Regions from separate parts of the Paenarthrobacter sp. 10L412 genome, predicted to be linked through region 1. Evidence: predicted binding sites of a transcription regulator. Region 1 holds the regulator's gene; the other holds the start of a gene.

Region 1 (9,514 bases):
TTTCAATGCTCATTTTCGTTCTCCACGTTTGTGATGTGTGCCGGCAGCCCCATCCGTACGGTGCGCGTCATCCCACCTGCTGTAGGCGGAGACGATGTCTGCAACCAAACGGTGCCGGACGACGTCCGCAGCCTCCAGGATGGAGAAATTGACGTCGTCGATCCCACTGAGGATTTCCCGTACGATCCGTAGTCCGGAGGTGGAGCCAAAAGGCAGGTCGATCTGTGTTACGTCTCCCGTTACGACCATCTTGGAACCGAATCCGAGGCGGGTCAGGAACATCTTCATTTGTTCAGGAGTGGTGTTCTGGGCCTCGTCCAGGATGATGAAGGCGTCGTTGAGCGTCCGTCCACGCATGTAGGCCAACGGTGCGACCTCAATGGTGCCGGCGGCCATCAGCCGGGGAATGGACTCGGGATCCATCATGTCGTGCAAGGCGTCGTAAAGCGGCCGCAGGTAGGGATCGATTTTGTCGCTCAGCGTTCCCGGCAGGAAGCCCAGCCGCTCCCCCGCCTCAACAGCGGGCCGGGTCAGGATGATCCGGCTTACTTCCTTGAGTTGGAGGGCCTGAACGGCCTTGGCCATGGCGAGGTAGGTCTTGCCAGTACCTGCCGGGCCAATACCGAAGATCACCGTGTTCGCATCGATGGCATCCACATAGTTCTTCTGGTTCAAGGTCTTGGGCCGGATGGTTTTGCCACGGCTCGAGAGAATGTTGTGGGTGAGGACATCCACGGGATTCTGGACTGACTGTGTCCTCAGGAGGGAAACGAGCTGCTGCAGGACATCCGGGGTAACGACCGTTCCCCTGGCCACCAGTCCGCGGACCTCCTCAAGAAGGCGCATGATACGCGGTATGACCGTGGACGGACCGGACATGGACAATTCATTGCCGCGAACGTGGAAATTGACGTCCGGGAACTGCTCCTCGATGTAGCGCAAGGCTTCGTCATGGCTGCCCAATGAGTGAACCATCTGATCGGAGTTGTCGAACGTGACGATTTCCGTGCGCGTGCCCGGTAAGGTGTGCGGGAACTCGGTGGTGGCTGGGTTCCCGTTTCCGGTCCGCAGCCGCCCATTCAGGGATTCACTCATAGTGGTGGCCGTACGGCCTCTTCTCCTCCGGTCGGATCACAGTTGGTCCATCGTTTCGACAACGGGACTGGCTCAACCGCCAGGCCATATGCCGGAATGCCTTCAATCCTACGCCAGCCCGGCAGACCACGGGCGTTCGCCCGCGCATCCTCCCGTATCTTCCCCGCGGGGCCATCCGTCGGCTGCGACATTTTGTCTCAACTCGGCATCAAGCGGGTATCAATCCTGTTTCAGTTGCCGCCAGTACCCGCAAACCCGGCCAGCCGCCGTCGACGATATGCCAAGCTGGCAGAGCGGGTAGTCAGACTACGCGCGTTCGACGGGCCGGCGACAACCACCGGCCACCAAGGCAAGGAACCCCCATCGCGCAGTCAGTAAGACATCAGCCCGGCGGGCGAAAGCGGAAAAAGTCCGCCGTCGCAGCGCCTGCGATGCTTGCTGTCCTTTTGTTGACCGGCTGTATCGCCAACGGTGGACCCACGCAAGCTACCTCCAGTGCGCCGCCAGTCAGCGTCCAGGAAGCTCCGGCCAGCAATGCTCCCCTGGAGACCACCCAGGCGTCCACTAAGATCCCGGTCTACTGGATTGGGCGGAGCAAGGAAGATGTGTACCTGTATCGCGAATTCAGGGACATCTCCGGCGATGGAAACCCGGTCACCACGGCGCTGCGCATCATGATGGCCGAAAAGCCGCTGGACCACGACTTCTTCACCCCGTGGCAAGACCCCGGCAGCCTGGCAACATCCATCTCGGGCAAGAACGTGATCACCGTTGATATTTCCCGGGATGCCTTCAACTCCAACCTTGATGCGGGCATGGCGCAACGGGCTGTACAGCAGCTGGTTTACACGGCCACGGCAGCAGCCTCGTCGTCAGGCCTGATCAACTCCGGGCAGCAAATCCAAGTGGTCATCCTGGTTGACGGTCACACGGATTTCATGGCATTCGGCCAGGTGCGGCTCGGTCAACCGATGGCCAGGGATGCTTCCTTGGTGGCGCCACTATGGATCATCGATCCGCAGGAGGACACCTCCCTGCCCGCCGGCGCCGTTAAGTTCAATGGCCGCAGCACTGACAGCTCCAAGCCGGTCAGCTGGCAGATCCTCCGGGACAACGGCAATGGCGAAAAGGCCAGCCTCCTGACCGGCCAGACAAAAGCCACAGGAGAACCGGGACAATTCGGCGTCTTCTCGTTCAGCGCGACCCTGAAACCAGGGAAATACGAATTGCGTGTGTCCCAGGTTCAGGACTCCGGGCAAGCAGACACCTCCACCACGGATACGCGGCTTTTCAGCGTCGGCTAGAGCCGGCGTCCGTTAGGGACGACGCCGGCTCGCAGGCCACACGGCCTACCAGCGGCCCAGGACGTCGGAGGCGAGTACGACGGCGGCGGGTCCCGCCGTCGAGGACCTCAGCACGTGGTGGCCCAAGAGAGCCGTGACCGCCCCGGCGTCGCTGAGGCGGGTTACCTCGCGCGGCGAGATGCCACCTTCGGGCCCTACGATCAAGAGGACTTCACGCGGCGAATCCAGCCCGCGGCCTTCAGCCACGATGGGCGCTTCAAGGACGGTCCGCAAAGGGTTCTTGGCGTCCTCGTGAAGGATCACGGCCAGGTCCGCGGCAGCAACAGCCTTTGCCAAAGCCGCGGAATCCAGAATAGGACGCACCTCCGGTATCCATGCCCGGCGGGCCTGCTTCGCCGCGGCAGTGACCACAGACTGCCACTTCGCGTGGGCCTTCGCAGCGCGATCCCCCTTCCAGCGGACGATGGATCGCTCAGCCTGCCATGGGATAACTGCGTCTATGCCCAGTTCGGTGGCCGTCTCAATGGCCAACTCGTCGCGGTCACCCTTGGCCAATGCTTGGACAAGGACCAAACGTACGTCCGGCTGGTCTTCGAAAATCACACCGGAGGCCATGACGGACAAACTTCCAGGGCCGACCTCTGCCACCGTGCCTGTCAGGCGGGCTCCTGCGCCATCGGCAATGTCCACGGCTTCACCGACAGTGAGCCTCTTCACCGTAACGGCATGCCGGGCTTCTGCACCGTCGATGACGAACAACGCGCCCGGCTCAACACCGTCCAGGCTCCCGGCAGGCGTGAAGAAAACGGGGTTGCTCACCGCTACAGGTTACCGAGCTTGTCCCGCAGCTTGGCGAACATGCCGCCGCTGGCCACGAGTTTGCCTTCGCTGAACTGCTCGCCGCGCAACTTGGCAAGCTGCTGCAGGAGCTCTTCCTGTGCCGGATCCAGCTTGACCGGTGTCTCAACGTGCAGGTGCACCTTGAGATCGCCGCGACCGTAGCCCCTGAGGTGGGTAATCCCCAAACCGCGAAGCGTGATGACCTCGCCGGACTGGGTGCCAGCCTTGACGTCGATCTCCTGGGGCCCGTCGAAAGTTTCCAGGCTCAGTTCCGTACCCAAGGCTGCTGCCGTCATGGGAACGCTCAAAGTAGCGTGCAGATCGTCGCCTTCGCGGATGTAGGTGGAGTCACTGTTGACGCGGATTTCTACATAGAGGTCACCGGCAGGTCCGCCTGCCGGTCCCGCTTCGCCCTGTCCGGAGAGCTGGATCCGCGTCCCTGTGGCAACGCCGGCAGGTACCTTGATGGTGAGGGACCGGCGGCTGCGGATGCGGCCCTGCCCGTTGCACTCGTTGCAGGGATCCTTGATGACCGTACCGAAGCCCTCGCAGGAACCACATGGTGCGGTGGTCATGACCTGGCCCAAGATGGATCGAACGGCCCGCTGGACTTGGCCACTGCCGCCACAAATGTCACACCGCTCCGGGTGCGTGCCTGGCCGGCAGCAGCTGCCATCGCACGTCGGGCAGACGACGGCCGTGTCAACTTCAAGCTTCTTGTTGACACCAAACACGGCATCCTTGAGGTCGATGCGGACGCTGATCAGCGCGTCCTGGCCCCTGCGAACACGGGAGGCCGGACCAGCGTGCCCGCCGCCACCGCCGAAGAAGGTATCGAAGATGTCCTGGAACGCGAAGCCCTGGCCGGAGTAGCCACCACCGAAACCGTTGTCAGTGCCGTTCTCGTTACCGGTGGCATCGTAGACGCGACGCTTTTGGGGGTCGGACAGCACTTCGTAAGCATGCGTCACGGCCTTGAACTGCTCCGCGACGTCCTCCCCCGGGTTGACGTCCGGGTGAAGCTTGCGCGCCAACTTGCGGTACGCCTTTTTGATCTCTTCCCCGGTGGCTTCCGGCGAGACTCCCAAAACGTCATAGTGGCTGCTCAAAGTCGGTATCTCTTCCTTGTTGTTACTGCGATTCTTATCTCGGGCCTGGCGTCAGCCGCCGAGAATGCGGGAAAGGTAGCGGGCCACGGCGCGCACGGCAGCCATGGTGGTGGGATAGTCCATCCGGGTTGGTCCGAGGATTCCCACCTTGGCACCGGAGCCGTACCCCGTTGCCACGACCGATGCTTCTGCCAGGCCGTCATAGGGATTCTCGCGCCCGATGCTCACTGTCACGCCGCGGGGATCATCACCCATGTCCGACAACAACCGGAGCATGACAACTTGTTCCTCAAGGGCTTCCAGCACTGGCCCGATACTCAACGGGAAATCCACGTTTGAGCGCGCAAGGTTGGCTGTTCCGGCCATGACTATACGCTCTTCACGGCTGGTGTCACTCAGGGCCTGGAGACCATGGGCAAGGTGCTGCGCGAGCCCACGAAGGTCCGGCGGACACAACGCAACCACGGACGGCAACACTTGCGGCAGCAGTGCCAGTTGCGTCCCCGCGATGCTGCCAAGGAACCGGGAACGCAGGGCCATCAAGGCCTCGTTGCTTACATCGGAACCGGCCTCGATGACCTTCTGGCCAACGCTTCCGGTATCTGCGATGAGCACCACGAGCACCTGCTTTGGCGCCAGGAGGACAAATTCGACGTGCCGGACCAGGGCCCGGTTGGAGTGCGGGTACTGAACGACGGCGACCTGGTTGGTCAGTTGCGACAGGAGCCTGACTGTGCGCTCAAGGATGTCATCGAGGTCGTCCGGCCCTTCAAGGAGCGAGTGGATGGCTCGACGCTCCGCGGCTGACAACGGCTTGACCTGCGAGATGCGGTCCACGAACAGGCGATAGCCTTTGTCCGTGGGGATGCGGCCTGCGCTGGTATGCGGCGCTGCGATGAGGCCTTCTTCTTCCAGTACGGCCATATCGTTGCGGATGGTGGCGCTGGAAACGCCGAGATGATGCCGCTCCACAAGTGCCTTGGATCCAACAGGCTCGCGTGAATGCACATAATCCTCAACGATTGCGCGCAGTACTTCAAGCTTGCGTGGCTCACTCATTGCAACACCTCCTGACGACTGTCCCGGCCTTTCTCGGACGGATAAATAGCACTCACTTAGCACTCAACATGCCCAAGTGCTAACAAGTCTAGTATGAGCCAGCACGTTGCTAGCATTGAAACCGCCCGCGGGAGTTATTCCCAGCACAACCAGCGCAACCAGCAAAAAGGGGTATGAAGTCCTTGGCTTTCGATACGTGGGGCCCGCAGGATCTGTCCGCTCCTGCCAAACACCAACTCCCCGAGGTAGCCGTCCAGCGCGGGATGGTCCTTGAAGACGTCCAGTCCGGCTGGGTGGGCGAAGTCACCCGGGTGGAGAAATCGGGGGGAATGCACATCGTCTCCCTTGAGGACAGGCGTGGTAAGACCAAGTCCTTCCAACTCGGGTTTGGTTTCCTGCTTGAAGGACAGGCCATCCGTCTCATGCCTCCCGCCCCAAAGGTCCCTGCATCGTCTGTGCAGTCGGGCCGAACGGCATCCGGGTCAGTAAAGGTCCTGGGCCAGCGTGCCCAGGTGGCCAAGGCGAGCCGTATTTGGGTGGAAGGCAAGCACGACGCCGAACTGGTGGAGAAAGTCTGGGGCGATGATCTCCGCCTTGAGGGCATCGTCGTCGAGCCACTGCACGGCGTGGACGACCTCAAGTCAGCTATCGCCGCATTCTCCCCCGGGCCAGGGCGCCGGCTCGGGATCCTGGTAGACCACCTCGTAGCGGGCTCAAAGGAATCACGCATCGCCGCAGAAGCCATGACGGTGCCCGGAGCCGCCGGAAACGTGCTGATCGTCGGCCATCCGTATGTAGACGTCTGGCAAGCCATCCGGCCAAAAGTACTGGGTATTGAGCGGTGGCCGGAAGTTGCACGAGGCACTGACTGGAAGACCGGCATTCTGACCGCTTTCGGTTGGCCCCACGAAACCGCCGAAGACATTGGACTCGGCTGGCAGCGCCTGCTCAGCGCGGTACGCAGCTATGCGGACTTGGAAGCCTCGCTCCTGGGACGGGTGGAGGAAGTCATCGATTTCCTTACCACTCCCTGACTGCCTTGTCCTGATTTGCGTTTCCTGAATTCGCTTTTCCCAGAGACGTAACGGGGCGTTGGTCCCGGGATGACCCGGGACCCAGTATTCTGGGACAGCAACACCGCAGCATCTTTACAGCAAAGGGAAGACACCGTGGCAGAGAACGCTCCTGAAGAACCGGGCAGCGCCGCAGGCCAGCCCCAGTACCATGGCGCGCCCGCGAACGCACTCCCACTGACGGCAAGCGAAGACCGGCAGTGGGCCACCTTGGCGCACTTCGGGGGAATTCTGGGATGCCTGCCGTCCCTGTTGATCTATCTGATCTTCCGTGATCGCGGACCCTTTACGGCGCAGGAATCCAAGGAAGCCCTGAACTTCACGCTTCCTCCGACCATCGCGGCAGTCCTGGCAAATATCCTGGTTCTGCTTCCCGTAGTGGGCAATATCTTCGCAGTCATCGCCACGGGCATCTGGGTAGCACTCACGTGCTTTTCAGTCTCGGCGGGTATTCGTGTCAACCACGGTCAGCCCCACCGCTACAAGCTCAACCTGCGCTGGATCAAGTAGTCCAAGGCTTCCAGCGGATTCTGCCGATGGTTAGTCCGGCAGAATCCTGCGCACAACGGCGTCGGCCAGGAGTCGGCCTTTGAGCGTCAGAACCAGGCGACCCTTGAAGGCCGCACCTGGATCCACGAGTTCTTCAGCGATCAGTCCTGCCATCGCATGGCGGCCAACTTTGTCCAACGCGTCAACGGAGAGACCGGTACCGAGCCGTGCCTCAAGCATGATGCGCTCGACTTCCCGGGTTTGGGCGTCAAGGGTTTCCCTACCAGCTGCCGGCGAGTCTCCTGCAGCCAGCCTGTTGGCATAAGCCGTGGGGTGCTTAACGTTCCACCAGCGGACCCCGCCCACGTGCGAGTGAGCGCCCGGACCGATCCCCCACCAATCGTCTCCCCGCCAATAGGCAAGGTTGTGGCGGCATGCCTGTTCCGGCGTTTTCGACCAATTGCTGACCTCGTACCACGTCAGGCCGGCTTCCGAAATCAGTTTGTCGGCCAGCTCATATTTGGCGGCGTGATCGTCGTCGTCGATTCCGGGAACTTCGCCACGACGGATTTGGGCTGCCAGCTTGGTTCCGTCCTCCACGATCAGAGCGTAGGCGCTGATGTGATCGGGTTCGTAGGACAGGGCAGTCTCAAGGGACAGTTGCCAATCCGCCATCGTCTCTCCCGGCGTGCCGTAGATGAGGTCAAGGCTAACGGCCAGGCCCGCCTCGCGCGCCCACTGGACCACCAGCGGAACGCGGCTCGGGGTATGGGTGCGGTCCAGCACTTTGAGCACGTGCGGTACCGCGGACTGCATGCCGAAAGAGACACGCGTAAAGCCGGCATCAGCCAGCACCTTGAGCGACTCGGGCGTCACGGAGTCGGGGTTGGCTTCGGTGGTCACCTCTGCGCCCGACTCAAGTCCCCACTGCACGACGGCGGCGCGAAGGATACGCGCCAGGTCCTCGGCAGGGAGCAACGTGGGTGTCCCCCCGCCAAAAAATACAGTGCTCAGTGGCCGTTTCGGCAGGCCGGAGGCATCCATGGCCGTGGCTGCAAAGTCCAGTTCAGTGACAGCCGTGCCTGCATAAGCATCCTGCGACGCCCCACCACCCAGCTCCGTGGCTGTGTAGGTGTTGAAGTCGCAATAACCGCACCGCACCGCGCAGAAGGGGATATGCACGTACAGGCCGAATTTGCGGTGCTCGACGCCGGTCAGCACCTGCGGGGGCAACAAGCCATCCGCAGGTGCCGGGTCGCCCAAAGGAAGGACGCTGGGCATCTACTTCTTGGCCTTGTCCTTGGACTCGTCGGTGGTCAGCGCGGCAATGAAAGCTTCCTGAGGAACTTCAACCCGGCCCACCATCTTCATGCGCTTCTTGCCTTCCTTCTGCTTCTCGAGCAGCTTGCGCTTACGGGTGATGTCACCGCCGTAGCACTTGGCAAGAACGTCCTTGCGGATGGCCCGAATGCTCTCCCGGGCAATAATGCGCGATCCGATGGCAGCCTGGATGGGCACCTCGAACTGCTGACGCGGGATGAGTTCGCGCAGCTTGCCGGTCATCATTACACCGTAGGCATAGGCCTTGTCACGGTGGGTGATGGCACTGAAAGCATCCACCTGCTCGCCCTGGAGCATGATGTCCACCTTAACGAGGTCGGCAACCTGTTCGCCGTCGGCTTTCCAGTCCAGCGAGCCATAACCGCGCGTCTTGGATTTGAGGATGTCGAAGAAGTCGAACACGATTTCCGCCAAGGGCAGGCGGTACCTGATTTCCACACGGTCCTCGGAGAGGTAGTCCATACCACCCATAACGCCGCGGCGGCTCTGGCACAGCTCCATGATGGCGCCAACAAACTCGTTCGGCGCCAGGATGGTGGCTGAGACCATAGGCTCGCGGACCTCGGAGATCTTGCCCGTGGGATATTCGCTGGGGTTGGTCACGTGGACCACCTTCTTGTCCTCCAGCGTTACCTCGTACTCCACGTTGGGAGCTGTGGAGATGAGATCGAGGTTGTACTCGCGCTCAAGACGCTCACGGGTGATTTCGAGGTGGAGCAGACCCAGGAAGCCAACACGGAAGCCGAAGCCCAGCGCAGCGGACGTCTCGGGCTCATAGACCAGAGCGGCGTCGTTAAGCATCAGCTTCTCGAGGGCATCGCGGAGCACGGGATAGTCAGTTCCATCAAGCGGGTACAGACCCGAGAAAACCATGGGCTTCGCATCGGCGTAGCCGCTGAGCGACTCCGATGCCGGCTTGGCGAGGTTGGTAACAGTATCGCCAACCTTGGACTGGCGGACGTCCTTAACACCGGTGATCAAGTAGCCGACCTCGCCCACACCCAAGCCCTTGGACGGTGTGGGCTCCGGGGAGCTGACGCCGATTTCCAGGAGTTCGTGAGTGGCACGGGTGGACATCATCTGGATCCGCTCACGCGGGTGCAGCATGCCGTCCACCACGCGAACGTAAGTGACCACGCCGCGGTAGGTGTCATAGACGGAGTCGAAGATCATGGCCCGGGCAGGAGCATTGGCATCGCCCACG
Region 2 (18,851 bases), on a different contig from region 1:
GGCTCAGTTTTCGGGGGTGCCCTGGTGGAATCGGAGTCGCCACTGGCCTCGGTCCAGAAGCCAAACGGAACTGCGGAGGGCCGAACCTGAATGCGCGAAACTGCGGTAGTTCAGCAGGATAGTGTTCTCACTCAGGCGATCCGCGCTAAGAACTTCCAGCTCAATGGGCTCGCCAGGGTTCTCCTCAAGGGCGACCATCATGGCGTCCCGGGTCCAGAAGCGACCAGAACTGCCAATCTCGGCAAAGTCAGGATGGAGCAATACTCCGATCCTGCCGATGTCAGTGCGCACATCCGGGCGGAGGAGCTCGCGCTCCAAGGCAACCACGATTTCCTCCGCGGGCAATTCCTGTGCGGATGCGTCCTCGTCCAGTTCACTGAAAAGATCCGGCTGGCCGAAGATACCCGATTCCCCGAACAGCGTGGGTTCCGAGTGGGATTGGAAGCTGCGCCCGGCTCTGGCCGGGGGAACTGAAGCGGTGGTGGGAAGTGAGGCGGTTGTGGGAACTGGGCGGGTACTCGTAATGCTGCCGGTGCCAGCTGTAGCAGGAACAGGCTCGGCCGAGCCTTGGCCTGAGCCTGTAAACCCCGGTCCGATTGGAGCGGCCGTGCCCTGCTGGAAAGCGGTGGCTACGGCGCGTGCGCGCTCGTCTGCTGCCTCGTTGAGGTCGTGTCCGGCGTGCCCCTTGACCCATTCAAACGTGTATTTGCGTCCGACAATGGCTTGGTCGATGTCCTTGAGGAGGTCAACGTTCAGGACGGGCTTTCCGTCAGCCTTGCGCCAGCCCTTCCGCTTCCACCCGGGCATCCACTTAGTGATGCAGTTGATGACGTACTGGCTGTCGCAAAGGATCAGCAGTTCTTCTTGCGGTACGTGGGCAGTGGAGCGGAACAGGTCCAGGACAGCCATGAGCTCGCCCATGTTGTTGGTGCCGTGGGGCCAACCTCCTGCGCGCCAACAGGAGTCGTCAACATACCAGGCCCAACCGGCCGGCCCAGGATTGCCGAGGGCAGAGCCATCGGCGGCAGCAATAATCGTCATGCCTTCAATCCTGCCAGACCACACAGACACTGAAAGCGTGCCAGCACCCAAGTAAGTAGCAGCACATGTCGTTCTGAGCACTCAGAACGGCCTGACCTGCTACTCACTTGGGCGGCACAGCAAGACGGCGGCCCCCACCAAATGGTGAGGACCGCCGTCGTTTGCTCTGAAGCGTGACGCTACAGCTTAGGAGGCTTAGAAGCCGCCCATGCCGCCCATGTCGTCGCCACCGGCAGCCGGAGCGTTCTTCTCAGGCTTGTCGGCAACTACAGCCTCGGTGGTCAGGAAGAGACCAGCGATGGAAGCAGCGTTCTGGAGAGCCGAGCGGGTGACCTTTACGGGGTCGTTGACGCCGGCAGCCAGCAGGTCTTCGTAGACACCCGTGGCAGCGTTCAGGCCGTGGCCGGAAGGCAGGCCGCGAACCTTGTCGGCAACAACGCCCGGCTCGAGGCCAGCGTTGAAGGCGATCTGCTTCAGCGGAGCGTCGATGGCAACCTTGACGATGTTGGCACCAGTTGCTTCGTCACCCTGCAGGTTCAGGTTGGCGAATGCCTTGGCACCAGCCTGGATGAGGGCAACGCCACCACCGGCAACGATGCCTTCTTCAACAGCAGCCTTGGCGTTGCGGACTGCGTCCTCAATGCGGTGCTTGCGTTCCTTGAGCTCAACTTCGGTTGCGGCACCGGCCTTGATGACTGCAACGCCGCCGGCCAGCTTGGCCAGGCGTTCCTGCAGCTTCTCGCGGTCGTAGTCGGAATCGGAGTTCTCGATCTCGGCGCGGATCTGGGCAACACGGCCCGCGATCTGCTCGGCGTCGCCGGCACCTTCAACGATGGTGGTCTCGTCCTTGGTAACAACAACCTTGCGGGCGGTGCCGAGGAGTTCCAGGCCAGCGTTCTCCAGCTTGAGGCCAACTTCTTCCGAGATGACCTGGCCACCGGTGAGGATGGCGATGTCGGCGAGCTGTGCCTTGCGGCGGTCACCGAAGCCCGGAGCCTTGACGGCTACAGACTTGAAGGTGCCACGGATCTTGTTGACGATCAGGGTGGCCAGGGCCTCGCCCTCGATGTCTTCAGCGATGATCAGCAGCGGCTTGTTGGACTGCATGACCTTCTCCAGGACCGTGACGAGTTCCTTCACGTTGGAGATCTTGGAGTTCACGATCAGGATGTACGGGTCTTCGAGGACCGTTTCCTGGCGCTCAGCGTCAGTGACGAAGTAAGCGGAGATGTAACCCTTGTCGAAGCGCATGCCTTCGGTGAGTTCGAGCTCCAGGCCGAAGGTGTTGGACTCCTCGACCGTGATGACGCCTTCCTTGCCCACCTTGTCCAGGGCTTCGGCGATCAGGCTGCCGATTTCCGGGTCACCGGCGGAGATGGAAGCCGTGGCTGCGATCTCTTCCTTGGTTTCGATTTCCTTGGCAGAGGCGAGCAGTTCTTTGATGACTGCCTCAACAGCCTTCTCGATACCGCGCTTGAGGGACAGCGGGTCGGCGCCGGCGGCAACGTTGCGCAGGCCTTCCTTCACCAATGCCTGGGCGAGAACCGTAGCGGTGGTGGTACCGTCGCCAGCGACGTCATCCGTCTTCTTGGCAACTTCCTTGACCAGCTCAGCACCGATCTTCTCGTAAGGATCGTCCAGCTCGATCTCCTTGGCGATGGAAACACCATCGTTGGTGATCGTGGGGGCGCCCCACTTCTTTTCGAGGACGACGTTGCGTCCACGCGGGCCGAGGGTGACCTTGACGGCGTCGGCGAGGATGTTCAGGCCTCGCTCGAGGCCGCGGCGTGCCTCTTCATCAAATGCAATGATCTTGGCCATAACGGCGGTAGTCCTTTCGGGACAGTCGTTAAGAAGGAACCTGTCAGATGGGGTGCCCGCGACGGACGGTCCTTTGCTTGCGGCCTCTGTATGCCCCGCGCTCCGGACCTCACCCCACCAAGGTGTTTCTTGATCCTCCTGGCGTTCCGAGAGCCATCCGCCCCCGGCGTAAACCGGGGCGCAGTTAGCAGTCGAAGCGTAGGAGTGCTAAATCAATAATTAGCACTCGACCGGGGAGAGTGCAAGCAGAAGCGCCACTTTGCGCTATAAACAAAGGGGTTTCAGCCGTTAGCTGACGCGACCGGGATAAGGACTATGCAACGCGGACGCTTTCCGCCTGCGGACCCTTCTGGCCTTCGCCTAATTCGAACTCCACCCGCTGGCCTTCCTCGAGGGCACGGAAGCCTTCCATCTGAATAGCGGACCAGTGCACGAAGACGTCGTCGCCGGAGTCATCCACAGTGATGAAGCCGTACCCTTTTTCGGCATTGAACCATTTGACGGTTCCCAAAGCCATGATGCCCACACTTTCACAGTAGCCAAGACCGGTTGCCGGGATCTCCGGACCGGAATCAATCCACTGTAACCACAGTCACTATCTGCGCGCTGCTGCCGAGGGGCCCACCATGACTTTTGTTATTGAGGCTTAACCGAGTTGCGGCTTTCGGGGCTGAAACCTACTGAAAAACTGCCGAAATTCAGCGAAATTACTGGTAGCCAGGTCCCACAACAACAACCAGTGGCTGCTGTATTTCAGGAGATTCAACCACCGCGCTGATACCGAGGAGCTTGCCCAGCGCTTCTGCGTTCGCCTTCTGCCCGGGAACGTTGTAGAAGACGACGGACGACTGCTGCGGCAGGCCACCCCAGTTCCCCACAGTTCTCAGGGTCCAGCCATCGCCTTGGACCAGTCCTGCGACACGGCTGGCGAGGCCAGCCGTACCCGTGCCGTTGTAGACGGCTACCGCAACGGTCTTGTCCACGGGCGCTGAAGAAGGAGTTGCGGAAGGTTCGCCCGAAGGTGTGGTCCCCGGGCTCGGCTCACCGGAAGCGATCGGGGCGTTGCTTGATTCGGTAGGTGCAGCAGAGGGGGAGGTTTCGCTCTGCTGGGGCGCCGGCGTCGAAACGCTTGTGGACGCACCGGGGGCCACCAGGCCAAGCCGCGGAAGTATCAGGAAAGCGACGAGTCCCAGCACCAGGGCTACGGCTCCTACGGTCAAGACCGGCCACAGATTGGGGCGGACTGTCTCTTGGGCGTCACGGTGCACCCCCTGCCGGGAGCTGTTCTGTGGGACCCGGTCGAATTCATCCTTGGCAAATTTGGTCATGGTGAAGCCTTGTCCTTGCTGGTTGCTGCTGACTATCAGCCGGGCGATTTACGCGTCGGACCCCAAACGGCGCGCTGTCCGCGCACGTTGGCGCGACGTACGTAGTCTACGCAATCTCTTCACAAGCATGGGATCGTGGGCCAACGCATCTTCCGTATCGATAAGTGCGTTCAGGATCTGGTAATAGTGCGTGGCGGAGAGATTGAAGAGCTCCCGGATCGCCTGTTCCTTGGCGCCGGCGTACTTCCACCATTGCCGTTCCAAGGCCAACATTTGTTGATCACGGTCACTTAGAGGTGAGTCGCTGCGGGTCTCGGCCGCCAGGTCTTCAAGTGCCAAACCGGTAGACTGCGGCGCCATTGGTTCCGGTGCTGGTTCTGCCACGGCACACTCCTTGACGCTGGTTGGGGGGAAAATGTCCTACCCCCATGTTACGGGCGAATAACAACGCTGTCATTCGCACCGCCGATGCCATGGAGGAGACAATGACAGGGTGACTGGTGAGGATGCACTGTTTGACCTGGAACCCGCCGGCGTTGCCGATCCGGGCTTCGACGAGCTTGTTGACCGACCCTTGGAAGAGCTGATGGCCGTTGATTGGGCGGACGCGTTGCGACCCGTGGAAGGCCAACTCCGTGAGGCTTTGGCCTTTGTTGCGGGTCAGGCTGCCCAAGGCATCCAAGTCCTTCCTCCAGCCACCAACCTTCTCCGGGCTTTCCGCCGACCACTGGCTGACGTCAAAGTACTCATCCTTGGCCAGGATCCGTACCCAACCCCGGGACACGCCGTCGGGCTTTCCTTTGCCGTTTCGCGGCATACGCGGCCGATCCCCCGGAGCCTGGCAAATATCTATCGTGAACTCCACGACGACCTCGGGCTCCCGCCACGCATCCATGGCGACCTCACGGCCTGGACGGACCAAGGCGTCCTGCTGCTGAACCGGGTCCTTAGTGTCGCAGCGGGAAGCGCTGGCTCACACCGTGGCAAAGGTTGGGAGGCAATCACGACGGCGGCCGTCAGGGCGGTAGCCGATCGGACCGACGGCGCGGGACGCCGGAGCCCCCTGGTGGCGATTCTGTGGGGGAAGGACGCCGAAGCGGTCATGCCGCTGCTGGATGGCACACCGGCAATCACTTCTGTGCACCCCAGTCCCCTTTCGGCATCCCGTGGGTTCTTTGGTTCCAAGCCGTTCAGCCGAACCAACCAACTGTTGTCGGCACAGGGCGCAGAGCCCGTCAATTGGGAACTACCCATCTTGTAACCTTCGACTCATACCCAGGTGGCACCCAACGAATTAGCTTAGGCTTGCCTACATGGCTGCTCTCCCCGTCTCTTCGTCCGCCACCCGGAACACGCGCCCGCAGGTTAACCTGACCGTCCTGCGCAAAGAATGGCTCTCACCTCACATGGTGCGGATCGTCGCCGGCGGCCCAGGGTTCAGCGACTATGCGAACAACGAATACGTGGACCGATACGTCAAGATCGTTTTTCCGCAGCCCGGCGTTGACTACCAACTTCCGCTGGACCTGTGGGCCATCCGCGAGACGATGCCGCGTGAGCAGTGGCCGCACACCCGGACGTACACCATCCGCTGGGTGAACCTTGAAGAACGGGAACTGGCGATTGACTTCGTAGTCCATGGCGACGAGGGCCTGGCAGGGCCCTGGGCATCGGCAGCGGAACCTGGGGCCTCGCTGATTTTTACCGGCCCCGGCGGCGCCTACAATCCCGCGCCCGACGCCGATTGGCACCTCTTCGCCGGCGATGACGCCGCGATTCCAGCCATCGCAGCCTGCATAGAGGCTCTCGCCCCGGAAGCCCGCGGATACGCGTTCCTCGAGGTGGACAGCGCCGAGGACATCCTGCCTATCTCTGCTCCTGCCGGCCTGGAACTCCACTGGCTGCAGCGCAACGGGGCGCTGGCCGGATCAAGCGAGCTGCTGCTTGACGCACTTCGCGAAATGCAGTGGCTGCCCGGGCGCGTTGATGTCTTTGCGCATGGCGAAAGGGGCTACATGAAGGGCCTGCGGCAGATCTTCTTCTCCCAGCGCGACCTGGAGCGTTCTCAGGTTTCGCTCTCCGGCTACTGGGCCCAGGGCCGGGTAGAGGAAGTTTTCCAGGCCGAGAAGAAGCTCCCCGTAGGACAGATCTAGTCAGATTTAGCGGCGCCGTACCCTGCGGCGCTCGTTGCTGGATAGGCCCTTCGTCAGGGGTCGCGCCAGATTGTCGCCGAGGACGATTCCTGCTGCGACTCCCAGGACGATCGCGCCTGCATTCAGCATCCCCCCGGCACCCTGAAGTATGTCCGCTTCCTCAATGGTCAATACATACATTGAACGGAATATAGTCAGGCCGGGCAGCAGAATGAGCGCGGCCGGAACAGCCACTACAAGTTGGGGAGCGCCAAGTTTGAGCGCCACTACCCGAGCCAGCAGGCCGATGGCCACAGCCGAAACTGCCGGCGACAAGCGGTCGCCAAACCCGGCGGTGGTGGCACCCCACAAGACGAAGAAGCCAACCAAGCCGACGGCCGCCGTCGGGAGTAACAGACGCATCTGCGTCTGTTCGGTGACCCCGATAGCCACTACCGCAATCGCGATCAGAATGGCTTGGCCCCACAAAGGATACGCATCCGGGAATGTTTTGGTGACGTCCAGGACTTCGCTGCCCATGAGGGTCCCCACCACGACGGCGACGGCGATGCCGGCGACGATCGCGCCGAAGGTGAGCAACGTGGAGAGGAACCGTCCGGCGGCCGTGACGGGGAAGCCGTTGATGGCGTCCTGCACGGAAGACACTAGCCTGCCTGTCGGAAGCAACAACAGGATCCCGCCCGCAACCACAATGGACGGAGCGATGTCCGCACCCGCCCAACGCAGCATGAGGGCGATAAACGTGACGAGGAACGAGCACGACATCGTGATGAAGAAGTCCGGCGTGCGCCAGCGGCTAAGCTGCCGCGCAACCAGGCTGATCAGCAGGTTGGAGGCAAAGGCCAAGGCGGATGCGCCCGGACCACCACCCAGGACGCCCACGAACACCGCGGCGAAAACAGCGAAGGCAACCGTGACCATCCAGCGAGGGAAGGGCTTGGCGCTGCGGACGATGTCATTCAATCGACGGACTGCTTCGTCGCGGCCAACTCCCCCGGCCACAATGTCCGTGACCAGTTGATGCACTTGGGCGAGGCCAGCGTAGTTATTGGTCCACGAGCGCACCACCCGTAACAGCGTGATGGGCGTCTGGTCCTTCGGCGCATAGTTGATGGCCACCGACTGGTTGGTGATGTCCACTTCAACGTTCTTCAAGCCAAGGGCCGCAGTTACGGCAATCATGCTGGTCTCAACTTCAAGGGCGCCTGCGCCGTAGCGGAACATGACTTCGGCCAGATGCAGGGCGAAGTCAATGGTCTTGCGCGCTGAGGCGTCGACGCCGACCACCTGAATAGTGGGGTTGGCGTAGGGACTGCCCGCGAGCCGGTCCACGATGTTCATGGGGGCAGTGGGCGGGCTATCGCCTTGCACCAAGCGCATCAGCATGCGTTTGGCATTGGCGTTCTGCCGGATTTGCGATGGCCGCATCGGCTGGGTCTTGGGCAAGCCGTCAGTGTGAGGCCTGCCGCCGGAGCCCTCAGGGCGTTCAGTCACGCAGTGTTCCTCCCTTTGGCTTCGTTGATTAGTTCTTCCCCCGGAATTTCCTCAGCAGGTTTCCGGGCTCCGGCAATTTTGCCAGTACCGTCTTGGCGGCAGCTGCAAGCTTCCTGACCGCCTGGTATGCGGTGAAGACCGGCCGATTTACCGGCGTCACGAAGTCGCCCACCAGTTGGACCACTTCGCCGCCGAAGCCCTTCTTGAATTCGTAGCCGCCGTGACCGGTTTCATCCTGGCCCTGAATGCCGAACGTGCCATAGAAGTTGTAGCGCGAGTAGCCATTGTTGAGCGCGTGGAGCATCATGCCCCAGTACAGCGACGTTGCACCGTTGAAGTAGATGTAGTCCTGGACAGTGCCGCCGATCACGCACACGATTTCATCGCCGGAGCAAGCGAAGTGGATCGCCGCAACGGTAGCCACGCCAACAGAGTCGGGGAAGCGTTCAATATCCTTCAGGCTTCTCTCGTAGCTGTCCACGAGGTCCTGGACCACCTTGATGCGGTTGGCCTTCTTCTTGCTCCCGGTTTCCTCGACATCGCGCTTGAGGTCCGCGAGCGTCTTGGCTTCGGCATCCAGGCGCTCAGTGATGGAGGCCCGGTATTCGGGGATATTGATCTTGGCCATCATGAGCTTGGTGAACTCATCCGAGGTGTTGCGGAGCAGTTGCTCGTAGTATTCACGCTCGCGGTACGTGAATCCCTTTTCGTCGCCGGCAGTGCTCAGCGCGTTGTAGAAGTCGTCCAGCGTTTCCAGCGTGGCCTGCTCCAGGTAAACGCCGTTCTTTTCGGCCTTCCGAATGGCCTTGCGCGTGCGGTAGTTCATGCCCATGATGAGCTCTTCGGAATCGGCGATCCCGTCCAGCTTCTTGACGAACATCCAGTTGATGTTCGCGAAATTCATGTCAAAGCCCTGCTGCTTGAAGCCCAGCCCCGCCAGCTCCTTCAGCAGTGGGCGGTTGTCCTCAACCTCCGGGTGCTCCGCGCCCTCTTCGTCGCGGGCGATGTACTTGACGTTCGGTGAGATCCGCAGCTCAGCAGCCTTCTTGGAGGCCGCATGCTTTTTCAACTGCTCGACGACGAACCGCACCGCTTCGGCGTCGCTGTAGTCCAGCAGTGGTCCCTTTGCGCAGTCGCAGACCTTGTAGCCAAAGCGATTGGCGGTGTAGACGAGCTTTCCAGCGGCGATCAGGCTGCCGCCCCGGGTCACGCCAAAGAGCTCCACTTCCTGGCCACGGGCACGCTGGAAACGCGCCAGGTCCACGGATTGGATGAAGCTGCCTTGCGGGTGTCCCTTGGCGAATGTCTCGAAATCAGCGTCACTGAGAATCACGAATTCCATGTCGGTTCCAGCCTCAATCGGAGTCAAAGAAATTACCTTACCTAGATAGATTTGCACCCGTTGGTGGCCGGGGCGGGCCTGAAGTGTGTTGAGTTGTGCCGGTTCTCAGTAGAACTGTCCGCCGGTGCGCATGGTTTCCAGCCGGCGGAAGACGCGCTCTGCACCCTTGAGCCAGAGCTTATGGCGGATTGGTCCGAGGACGAGGTCGTAGCAGCCTACGAAGTCCGTAACGGTCTTAGTGAAACTCGTTTTGAACAAACCCATGCCGAAGAGAGGATGGGTCTTGTCTTTGATCCGGGCGGCAGGCGGCGTGCCGCAGAAATCGTACTCAACGCAGCCCAGATCCTGCATCCGCTGGATAGCTGCCCACTGGACCAAATGCGAGTCACCGTATTGCTTGCGGTTCTGGGTGGAGCCGCCGTCCTTGTACGTTGCCTTGGAGCCATAGTTGATCACGAAAGCACCGACGCTGGGTGCGCCGTCCTCGTAGACAAAGAAGAAGTGTCCCTGGCCTCGGCTGCAGAATTCGTGCCAGAAACGGGAGTAGTACTCGTAGCTCCGCAACGGCATAGCACCCTTGGCGTTCACTGTGTCTTGCATCAGTGCGTAGAGCTTGCGGTAGGTCTCATCGCCAGGCTCGGCTGGGAGAACTTCGCATCCTTCACGTTCTGCCCTGCGGACGGCGTTGCGGGCCCGCGATGAAATACTCCGCAGCACTTCATTGGCGGGCGCGGAGATGTCCAGGAGTGCGGTGGAATCGTTGGATTGGATGTTCGGGGCCTTAACCAAGCCAGCCGCCTTCAGCTGGCCGGACACCTCAGGTGACTCCACGACGTCGGGCTCTATCTTGATGGTGAAGACGTTCATCTTCTGTTCCTTCGCCAGATTGGCGACGGCGTTCAGCATAGGCTTGATGTCGCTTACCTCGGCTGCGTCCGGTCCCTTGATGAGGTACCAGAGCCGGCCAAGGACGGGGAACTTCTTCTCAAGAAGGAGGTTGTAGCTGGCGTAGTCAGCGGCCTCAATGACGAGCCGGCGGACCAACCAGCCGTTGCCATCCTTGACTGCCGCATAGGCGTCCGACTGCAGCATGTTGCCGCCATTGGGGTTGGCTGTGACGTGCTTGTCCCAGTTATCGATTTCCTCGGCGGTGGCAAAGCGGGCGGTAAATTCTCGCAAGGTGGCCGTGTCCAATCTCAGGGGTTTGGTGCAGTGTTCAAAAGCTGGGTGCGCATGCGGACATGCAGCCTCAAGTCTATCGGGCCGAGGAAAATAGCCCGACTCTGCTGCCGAGTCCGGGCGCGGGCGTGAGAATGAGGCAGTTGTGCTGGCCAGCAACCTCCCCGAAGCGCTGCCCCTCCGCCAATTGAATAGTCCAATAATGACACTTTGGACACCTATAACCCGTGCGCTTCGGCGCAGTGCTTCTTTTTTTCTTCCGTGCTCCTAATCGCGCGATCAGCCAACCGACAGAGCTGATTCTCCTGCTGTCCGACAACACCCACTAGCTGCAGGTGTTTGCCGGGAGCACTAGACAATTGCTGTTGAAGATCACACCCTACGAAACAAGTACACACCTCAACACAATTGTCTGGACCGCGCCCATCCGGGAAGCAGAAAACGACTTCGGCAAGGACGGCTTCGACACCGACTAAGAGTTCATCCTGGCGGCACTCTGGATCGAACGACGGGAAGACGGCGGCCATGCCCTGCGGGACCACTACAGCGAGCCGCTCGCTGGGGAGCTCGACGACTGATGCGGTGAAGAGTCCATACCTGGCACTGCCGATCCCTCCGAGGCATTGCTGCGGAAAGTAGCTGACATCATTGCCGACCTGCGGACGTCAACGGAGCGCGACAGAGCAAGTCTTCTTCTGAAACCCACCTCGGGCCGCCATTATCGTCCCGGGTGAAGTCTTCGTGCCCAAACCCCAAGACATCGCAGTGGGCGGAGCGGACCTGGTTCTCGGCTCCAAATCAGGCACTTGGTGCCACGGCCGTGCGCTACAAGAATCGGTCCACGACGGGTCATTGGGGTCCGCACGCGTTCCACTACGACTCGTGATTATGGCCGACGACCAGCACCAGGCCGACCGTGTCATAGTCGAGATCATCACATACGACGAAGCCCGGAGGGAACACGGTGTCAAGGAAATTAGTATTCATGCAACCCCGGACAGGTCCCCGCGAGAGCTTGATCCGACCGTAAACCCACCCACAGAGCGAACCTTGAAAACCATTGAAGCCCCGTCCGGATCGGACAGGGCTTCTTCTCTTGCACGGTCCGAGGTTACGACGCCTCGGGCGCTTCCAGAAGCAAGTTTCGGTCTCTCAGCACCTTGCCACCATATGTGCGCGGAAAATCGCGAAGGTACCTAATGCGCATAGGCCGTTCCCAGGGCTCCAATCGGGAGTTCAAGGACCGTTCAAAGTCTTTCCGACCGGCTCCGGCCGCAAGCTCGACGAACAGCTCAATTCTTAAACTCAGAGAGGCAACCGATCCCACACACAGGCCTGTGCTCGCGGCGGCGTCCTCGATTCGCGAAAGATTGATTTTAAGTCCACTCACCTTGACTTGCGAGTCAAGACGCCCAACTATGCGAAAGGCAGGGCAATCAGAAGCTGATGCCACCGGTTCCACGACATCCCCTGAGCGGAACCATCCTGCATTCCACCCTTCGATCTCATTGACGCCTACGTATGGGCTGCGCAACATGCCGACCTCAAGTTTGTTATCACAAATTTGGAGTTGCCTGGTACCCGACGACGAAAGTACAGTCAAGTCCTTTTGGCCGATACTTGAGGCCAGGAGCCCCACCTCTGTAGTCCCAAAGACATTGACCGTGCGGCACCTGGATTCGCCGAGGGTTTGCGCTAAGCCTCCAGATAAGCGCTCCCCAGCAAATAGAGTATGTCGGATTGACCCCAAGCCCTCGACAGATCCAAATCGTGACAGCAATTCCAGCACAGAGGGAACCGAAATCAGAGACACCACTGATCCGGATCTTCCATGTGCCAATTCATTCCTGGTCAGCTGCTGCATGAATCCCAGATTCTTGCCTGCAAAGATTCCACTCAGTACGCCAGCAATGAGCCCGAAGGTGTGGACGGGCGAACACGCTAATAGCACTTCCTGGACGCCCGCCTCGAGATAGGACAACTTCAGATAGGCGTTCAGTTCGTTAAGCACGCTGGCCATGTCTCGGCGTACGAGCCGGGACTTCCCCGTGGTTCCGGAGGTGAGTTGGACCATCAACACGTCTGAATAATCAGCCGTTGACTGCAGCCTTGGCAACCGACTTATCACAGGATGATCATCGAGAGCATGTTGAACAACTTCGATCTGCGGACCAATTGCCTTCCAAACATCCGCGCGGGCAGGCGTCGACAGACGATGGTCCACAATAAAGGGGATCGCACCCCGTTCCCATATATGAATCAAAACACCAAGGAACCAAACAGGATCCCGCAGTTGAATGGCTACTATGTCGTCCGTAGCCACTTTTGCGTGCGTCAATAGGCTCCTGGCCGTGGCGATTGCGTCCAGCAAGCGGATGGCTTCACCTTTGCCGCGACTAAGCAGTAGACCGGACTGTGCCTGATGGACAATGAACCTGGCCAGGTCACGCCCATTCTTCATGGACCCATCTGAAAATGGTTGAAATATCATCGCTTCCCCTCAAGGACGCCGCGAATTCGCGACTTTACGTCGTTGACGTTCAGTCCCTTCGCAAGCGATTTCGAGGCCTCGTTCAATGCACGACCAAAGTCAACCGCGGGCCCCACAATGCGAGGGTCCGCAAGCAGCCAAACTTCAAAAAGGCCCTCCCGCGTACGGCAGACGGTTACAACGATGCCATTGCGTTTCTCCAACTGAACGGGTTCCCTCGACGTGAGACCCGCGACAAGTTCGGGATCAGCTGACTGTGCGATGGCCGCCGCCCCCATTCTGGTGGCGCGCGCTGGCGGATAGTAGTTGAACGACACCAATCGATACTTGTCTAGGCCGCCTTGACCAACGAGTTCGCTCAACCAATTGCCGTGTAGAGGTGGACCCTCCAATGACCTGTCGGCCGCGGCCGCGACCCACGAACCAAATTCGCCATCGACAAACGGCACCGCTGCGGCCACAACTGATTCCGAAAGTGGTCCAACAACATGCAACGACTTCAGCGATGGTCTCCCGAGGCGCGAATAGAGAACTGGCAACGGTGCCGCCACCCACGCCGAAGCGACAAACTGAACCAAGGAGCGCCACACGCCACCGGGAGACACTTCGTGCCGGGCACACCACTCAATGAGGCTCTGCGAGTCTTCTGGGGTGAGGGTGAAGTGGGCCTCGTCGTGCGCATGCCACTCCTGAGGAGCAATTTGGATTTCCCCGGTCATTCTTAGGGACGCATGGGGCGCTGGGCACCTTTTCACATGAGCCTTCAAGTCATCCAACCCGGCCTCCTGCTGGATTGCGGCGATTCTCGAGAGGTAAGAGGCTTCCACCGCGAGCCCACGGCTGTCTTTGATTGTTCCGTATTCTTCAGCGATGTTCCTGAGGAGCAGCGTCAAAGAGTATCCGTCGAGAAATGCGTGATCCGCACCGAAGGCGAGGATCGAGTAGGATCCGGAGCAGACTAGCAGGCTCCACGGCCGAGCACCGGCCAACAAATCATTCCTGTCATATGCGAGCTGGACAACCGTCTGCCGAAACAGCTGTCGGGCAGTTGCGCGGTCGTCGACACAATGGGTGCCGTGCCGTGCAGGGGCGACTCGGCCCGGCGGGTAGCCCGGGATGGGGCTGGTCAATGTGTCTGTGCCTTGAAAAGCCCGCTCGATTGCGCGTTCAAGTCTCGCAGGGTCCAGATGTCCTTCGATCTCGAAGGCCTCCCAAGCCTTGGGAAATTGATGAAAACGCGCCAAGCCGTCATGATCCACGCCAGCCCGGGCTAGCAGTTCCAGTTGAACACCGTACGGACGTAGCCTGGTTTCGAGGCCTTTTGTCTTCATGGCAGGTCCTTCATTCCGTTAGCCGAAATGCGCAGTCCCCGGGCGGCGTCCCGAAGCATTCTCCAGCAGAGGGTCAATGGCACCCCGATGCAGGCTGCTATGAATGCTGGCCCCAGCCAGGCCAGAGTGGGCGGCTTCAGCGACGTGGCAAGAAGGAGGCCACCGACGATGGCAGCGTCAGTCAGAGGGCTAAGCAACGAGAAATAGCGGCCTATCTCACGTGAATCAACGCGCTTTTGGATCTGCGTGAAAAAGACCGCAGTCGTTGCACCCTCGCAAAGCCCAACCAACACAAGTGAAACCACTGCCGCCTCCAGACTTTGCATCAGCAATGGGACCAGCCAGAGCAAAGCCTCTATGAGGGTCAATCCGACATACCAAGCCGCCGCGGCCTCGTCCTTCACTTTCCCAACCAGCAAGCCCCCAACAATGCCACCCAGTGCCAGCGCCGCAAGGAGCAGACCCAAATCATGGGGATCGTGTCTCAGACCGACAAGCGCCAGGGCCGGCAGTACCAAGCGCCTGAAGCCTACGGCCACGGAATAGACGACTGCAGTGAGTGTGTATTCACCGACGATGCGATCGACTATCACTAACTGGACCGAACTCTTGAAGACATAGGCGGGACTAAAGGCGCGCCTTCCCTCACGTTCCTTGTCCTGTCGTGGCCGCTTAGTAGGCGGCAGCGTGAAAAGTACCGACCCCGCGAATACCGCAAAAACAGCTTCCAAGTAGAAGACTGATGAATACCCCCACATCTGTGACACCAATGTGGCGACGAGAGGTCCCAAAACCAATGCCAACCGCTCCCCCGCCACGATATAGCCGCTGACCCGCTGTTGGTCCTGCTTTGACACGATGAATGCACGCAGTGCCATCCGCGAGGGAATGCCCGGAAGGACTGCGAGCCCCACGACCAAGGCAACGATCTGGGCTTGCTGCGGCGTTACGGCAAACGGATAAGCCATGACAGCAGTGGCGCTGGCCGCAGAACTGGCAACGGCAACCACGCGTGGGTCCCATCTGGTTACGAGCTCACCGACGAACGGTCCGAGGAGAATATTCGGCACGACCTGTATAGCAAGAGCCAGCCCGGTTTCGGGCCCGATGCCAAACCTGTCAACAAGAAGCAAAGCAGCCCCTACGGCAGTCATCGCCGTGCCCACTTGCGTCACGAAGAGGCTCAGTACCAAGCCACCTATGGGCGTCGTCCGGCGCTCATCCATTCGCCAGCCTTCGATAGTATCTGCGCAGCTGGACAAAAAGTGATGGGATCCTGTGCAGCACTGTCAGAATTTCCGGCGGGGGAACGAACTCGCAGTCAAGCCTTTCCAGGACAGAATTGAAGTGGGCTCGGTAGGTCTGCTCCAGATCTCCTCGAAGCACTGCTGGTATTCGCCAGCCGAATTCATCCCCTGTGGCCAGGGCATGTTGGACTGTCTGTTCGATGACCTCCGCCCGTTTCCCCGAGTATGGAAGTCGCAGAGGGTTGAAGACCTCCCACTCTGCCTCGGTCTTTCGTTCCATGATTAGATCGAGCAGATAGTCACCTATGACGGGCGAAAGATGCACCCCTTCCCGATAGGTGCCACTTGCGATCAAGAGACCTTTCAGACCAAGGTGTCCCACCAATGGAAAGCCATCCACGGCAACAGGTCGATTGCCTGTACTTAGCGAAGACAATCTGCTCGCTGCGAAACCGGAGTGCAATTGTTCTACCGCACAATTGAGCAGGAATGTAACGTCTTCCAATAGCGGTTTGGTGACGGGTTTTGCCACGATGTGATTCGTGGCGCCAAGATACCAACGCCCATCGCCGCGCGGGACCGCGTGGAGGCCACATGCAAAGGCTCTGTTCGGAGTCCTAATAACCGTTGAGGGAATCAACTGGGGCGCCTCATCAACTTCAACGGAGACTCCTGCGCCCGAGAAAATGGGCATAGTGGGCCCAACCTCAGGAGTATTCTCCAGTATCTGTTGAGTAAAAGCCCCCGCACATAGAATTGTGCGGTCCGCCCACCACACAACCTCCCGATCATCCACGACCCCAACCGTTTTCCCGCCTTGGACAAAGAGCCTCAAAGCCCGCTTCTCCACGAAAGTCCCTCCGGCCTTCACAAATGAGGCATGAAGGTCTTCCATCCATGTCATCGGATTGATCGCCAGCTCGCCATGAATCATGAGGGCCCTCAACGGCCTAAGAGGCTGATGCGGACTCAATTGAAAACGCCCCGGATCTTCCTCAGTGAATCTGCCACCGAACTCTCTCAGGGCCGAGACAACCGCCGCAAAATTATCGTCGTCAACACGTGCGGCGCCGGCCGTGTTGTGGATCATCAAAGTTTGATTGGCCAGAATGTGACGATCCGGGAGCCTGCCTGACTGATCGGCGATTTCTTCGAGGACGGAACTCCACGCCCGAGAGGCTTTCAAGTCCAGTTCAAATCTTGCACGACCATGCTCGGTGCCCAGCGTAGTCGAGACCACCTCCCCAAAGGTCCCGAGCATGGCCCCTGCCACACTTGAGGCTTGCCCCGGCCGATCACCGCCCAATAGCGTAACGACAAGCCCTGCCTTTTGCAGGCGGTAGGCAGTCATGAGCCCCACCGCACCCGAACCGACAACAACTACATCTGCCACTTCTGTTCTCCCTCAATAAAGCAATAAACGACATTCGTCTCACAAGGTGCTATGTACCGCCCATGCTCAGTCCGCCGTCCACAGGGATACAGGCGCCTGTGACGTAGGTCGATTTGTCGGACAGTAACCACGCAACCGCGTCGGCGATCTCTTCGAGCGCCCCAGCGCGTCTGAGCGCTGTTCTGCTCAGGACCTCCGCTCTGGCGGGGGCTCCCATGGCGACCGATAGACCACCGTCCAACAATCCCGCCAACAGAACATTGCTTCGGATGTTGTACGGACCGACCTCGAGGCTCAACGATCGCGCCAACCCAATCAACGCTGCTTTGCTGGCCGAATAGTTCGCTTGCCCTGCCGATCCGGTAAGGGCTGAGCTTGAGGAAACGAAGACAATGGAACCGAGCCTCCTTAGCATCATCTTTCGGACAATGGGTTGAATGAACCGATACGAGCCAATAGCGTTTACGTTCATCACAGCTCGAAAGGCCTCGGTGGGGCTGAACGCAACGGGCCCGTTTTGAGCGATGCCGGAATTCACAACGACACCGTCTGGAGTACCAAACTTAGTGAGAGCGTCCGCTATTGCAATGTCAGAAGCGTCATCGGCAAAGTCACAGATCACGGACTCGACGCCTTCTAGGCGACAGACGGTACGTTGAAATGAGACCACTCTCGTACCTGCAGCGACCAACGCTTCGGTCACAGCGCTACCCACGGCCCCCGTTGCCCCCGAGAGGAAGACCAAGCCGTCCCTGTTTTCGGGGTTGGGTTGCTCTCTCATTGCTCTCTCCGACGAAATTCAAAGAGTTGGTACTCGAGACCGCGACTTCGTCTGCTACTTTCCGCTTCAATGTTCGTTACAAACCACCCGGCAGATCCTGCGCTCTGCTCCAAAAGAACTGAATTACCCAAAGATGAGAACCCAAGAAGAATTATGGATTTCTTGTCGCATCTAATTGCACACTGATTGAAGAAACGTTTATGAGTCCGGTAACCTGGATCATAAAAGGCATCGGTGAGATCTCCGGGCTTCGGGGGAATTGCATCAATGAAGTTGCTGTTCCAGAACACTGTTATGCCATTCTCAACTTTGGACAGCGGGCTGAGAAGGTCACCTTGATAGCACGCCACTCGATCCTGGACCTGATGCATTTCGATGTTCAGGGTGGTGTTATGGACTGCCTGTGGCGAAATGTCTGTGGCCGAAACTTCTGTTCCGAGCTCCAGGGCAGCACTGATTCCGGTAACACCGGCCCCTGCCCCCACTTCGATCAAGTGATGTGGGTGGTGGGCCAGTACAGCCCGAGTGAAGATCTCAGTAGATTCATCCGTTACTGGTGAAAAGACCCCAGGTGCCAGGATCCATGTCCTGCCAAACATTTCAAAGTCCTGGTACTGGACACGCAAAGCGTTTGAGCGTCGTAACAGTTCTACCTTCGTCAGGTCCCGGATGCTCAGGCTCATGGTTGGACCTCAGCCCAATGGGCCCACTGCCACAAGCAACGCGATTCCGCCGTCTCGTAGCTCATGGGCGCGTCGATGATCAGAGCTGTGGACGGTCGGCCATTATGAAGGACTCTCGTAAGTAGTCGCTCAACCTCTCCCTCGTCATGAACGTCTCCCAAGGACACAGTGAAGATGGGTCCGGAATTCCCATGAATCTGCCCCAACCGGCCCAGAACACCATTGGGAACTGATTGCATAAGATGCAAGGGGGAGATTCGTTCATCGGCAGCCAGCCGACGATCAATAGAGTGCGCCAGGCCAGAATCCCAACTGTCAGCCAACAAAACCAGGGCATACGGCTGATCATGTTCGTGCCGCAGTGCACGCCTCCCGCTGGACTTCAGTGCAAGTTCCACGACAGCTGCAACGGCGTGTGAATGCCGTGACTCGCTAAAGCCAGGAAGTTCGCCAGCCCTTCTCGCACGGATTCTGCCTGATTGGGCTTCGGACATTTTCCATCCACCTCGTTGACTCATCAGGCTGCCCCCGCCAGAAGAACTGCCGCATTAGCGCCACCGAATGCGG

What was found. The regulator HrcA, encoded in region 1, represses chaperone genes, less so after heat shock. The targets are predictions, from matches to a motif close to TTNGCACTCGNNNNNNNCGAGTGCNAA.
Region 2: groL (chaperonin GroEL) is a predicted target of HrcA. The motif match lies at 3,082-3,108, and genes of this name have one in related genera.

Annotation. Positions count from the first base shown of each region.
Region 1 is NZ_JBFTJT010000010.1:231,968-241,481, forward strand. It holds gene ybeY (rRNA maturation RNase YbeY) at 1-13, opposite strand, end outside; gene AC1DD7_RS15720 (PhoH family protein) at 10-1,095, opposite strand; gene AC1DD7_RS15725 (GerMN domain-containing protein) at 1,527-2,399, shown strand; gene AC1DD7_RS15730 (16S rRNA (uracil(1498)-N(3))-methyltransferase) at 2,445-3,218, opposite strand; gene dnaJ (molecular chaperone DnaJ) at 3,221-4,348, opposite strand; gene hrcA (heat-inducible transcriptional repressor HrcA) at 4,400-5,407, opposite strand; gene AC1DD7_RS15745 (DUF3097 domain-containing protein) at 5,590-6,441, shown strand; gene AC1DD7_RS15750 (DUF4870 domain-containing protein) at 6,577-6,990, shown strand; gene hemW (radical SAM family heme chaperone HemW) at 7,021-8,250, opposite strand; gene lepA (translation elongation factor 4) at 8,251-9,514, opposite strand, start outside.
Region 2 is NZ_JBFTJT010000012.1:4,085-22,935, reverse strand. It holds gene AC1DD7_RS17220 (RNase H family protein) at 4-1,041, opposite strand; gene groL (chaperonin GroEL) at 1,237-2,862, opposite strand; gene AC1DD7_RS17210 (cold-shock protein) at 3,176-3,379, opposite strand; gene AC1DD7_RS17205 (LytR C-terminal domain-containing protein) at 3,570-4,190, opposite strand; gene AC1DD7_RS17200 (DUF3263 domain-containing protein) at 4,239-4,574, opposite strand; gene AC1DD7_RS17195 (uracil-DNA glycosylase) at 4,684-5,451, shown strand; gene AC1DD7_RS17190 (siderophore-interacting protein) at 5,504-6,343, shown strand; gene AC1DD7_RS17185 (threonine/serine ThrE exporter family protein) at 6,350-7,837, opposite strand; gene AC1DD7_RS17180 (peptidoglycan bridge formation glycyltransferase FemA/FemB family protein) at 7,866-9,179, opposite strand; gene AC1DD7_RS17175 (lipid II:glycine glycyltransferase FemX) at 9,285-10,373, opposite strand; gene AC1DD7_RS17170 (AMP-binding protein) at 11,470-12,849, opposite strand; gene AC1DD7_RS17165 (condensation domain-containing protein) at 12,846-14,180, opposite strand; gene AC1DD7_RS17160 (MFS transporter) at 14,177-15,406, opposite strand; gene AC1DD7_RS17155 (NAD(P)/FAD-dependent oxidoreductase) at 15,399-16,820, opposite strand; gene AC1DD7_RS17150 (SDR family oxidoreductase) at 16,870-17,601, opposite strand; gene AC1DD7_RS17145 (methyltransferase) at 17,598-18,284, opposite strand; gene AC1DD7_RS17140 (beta-ketoacyl synthase N-terminal-like domain-containing protein) at 18,802-18,851, opposite strand, start outside.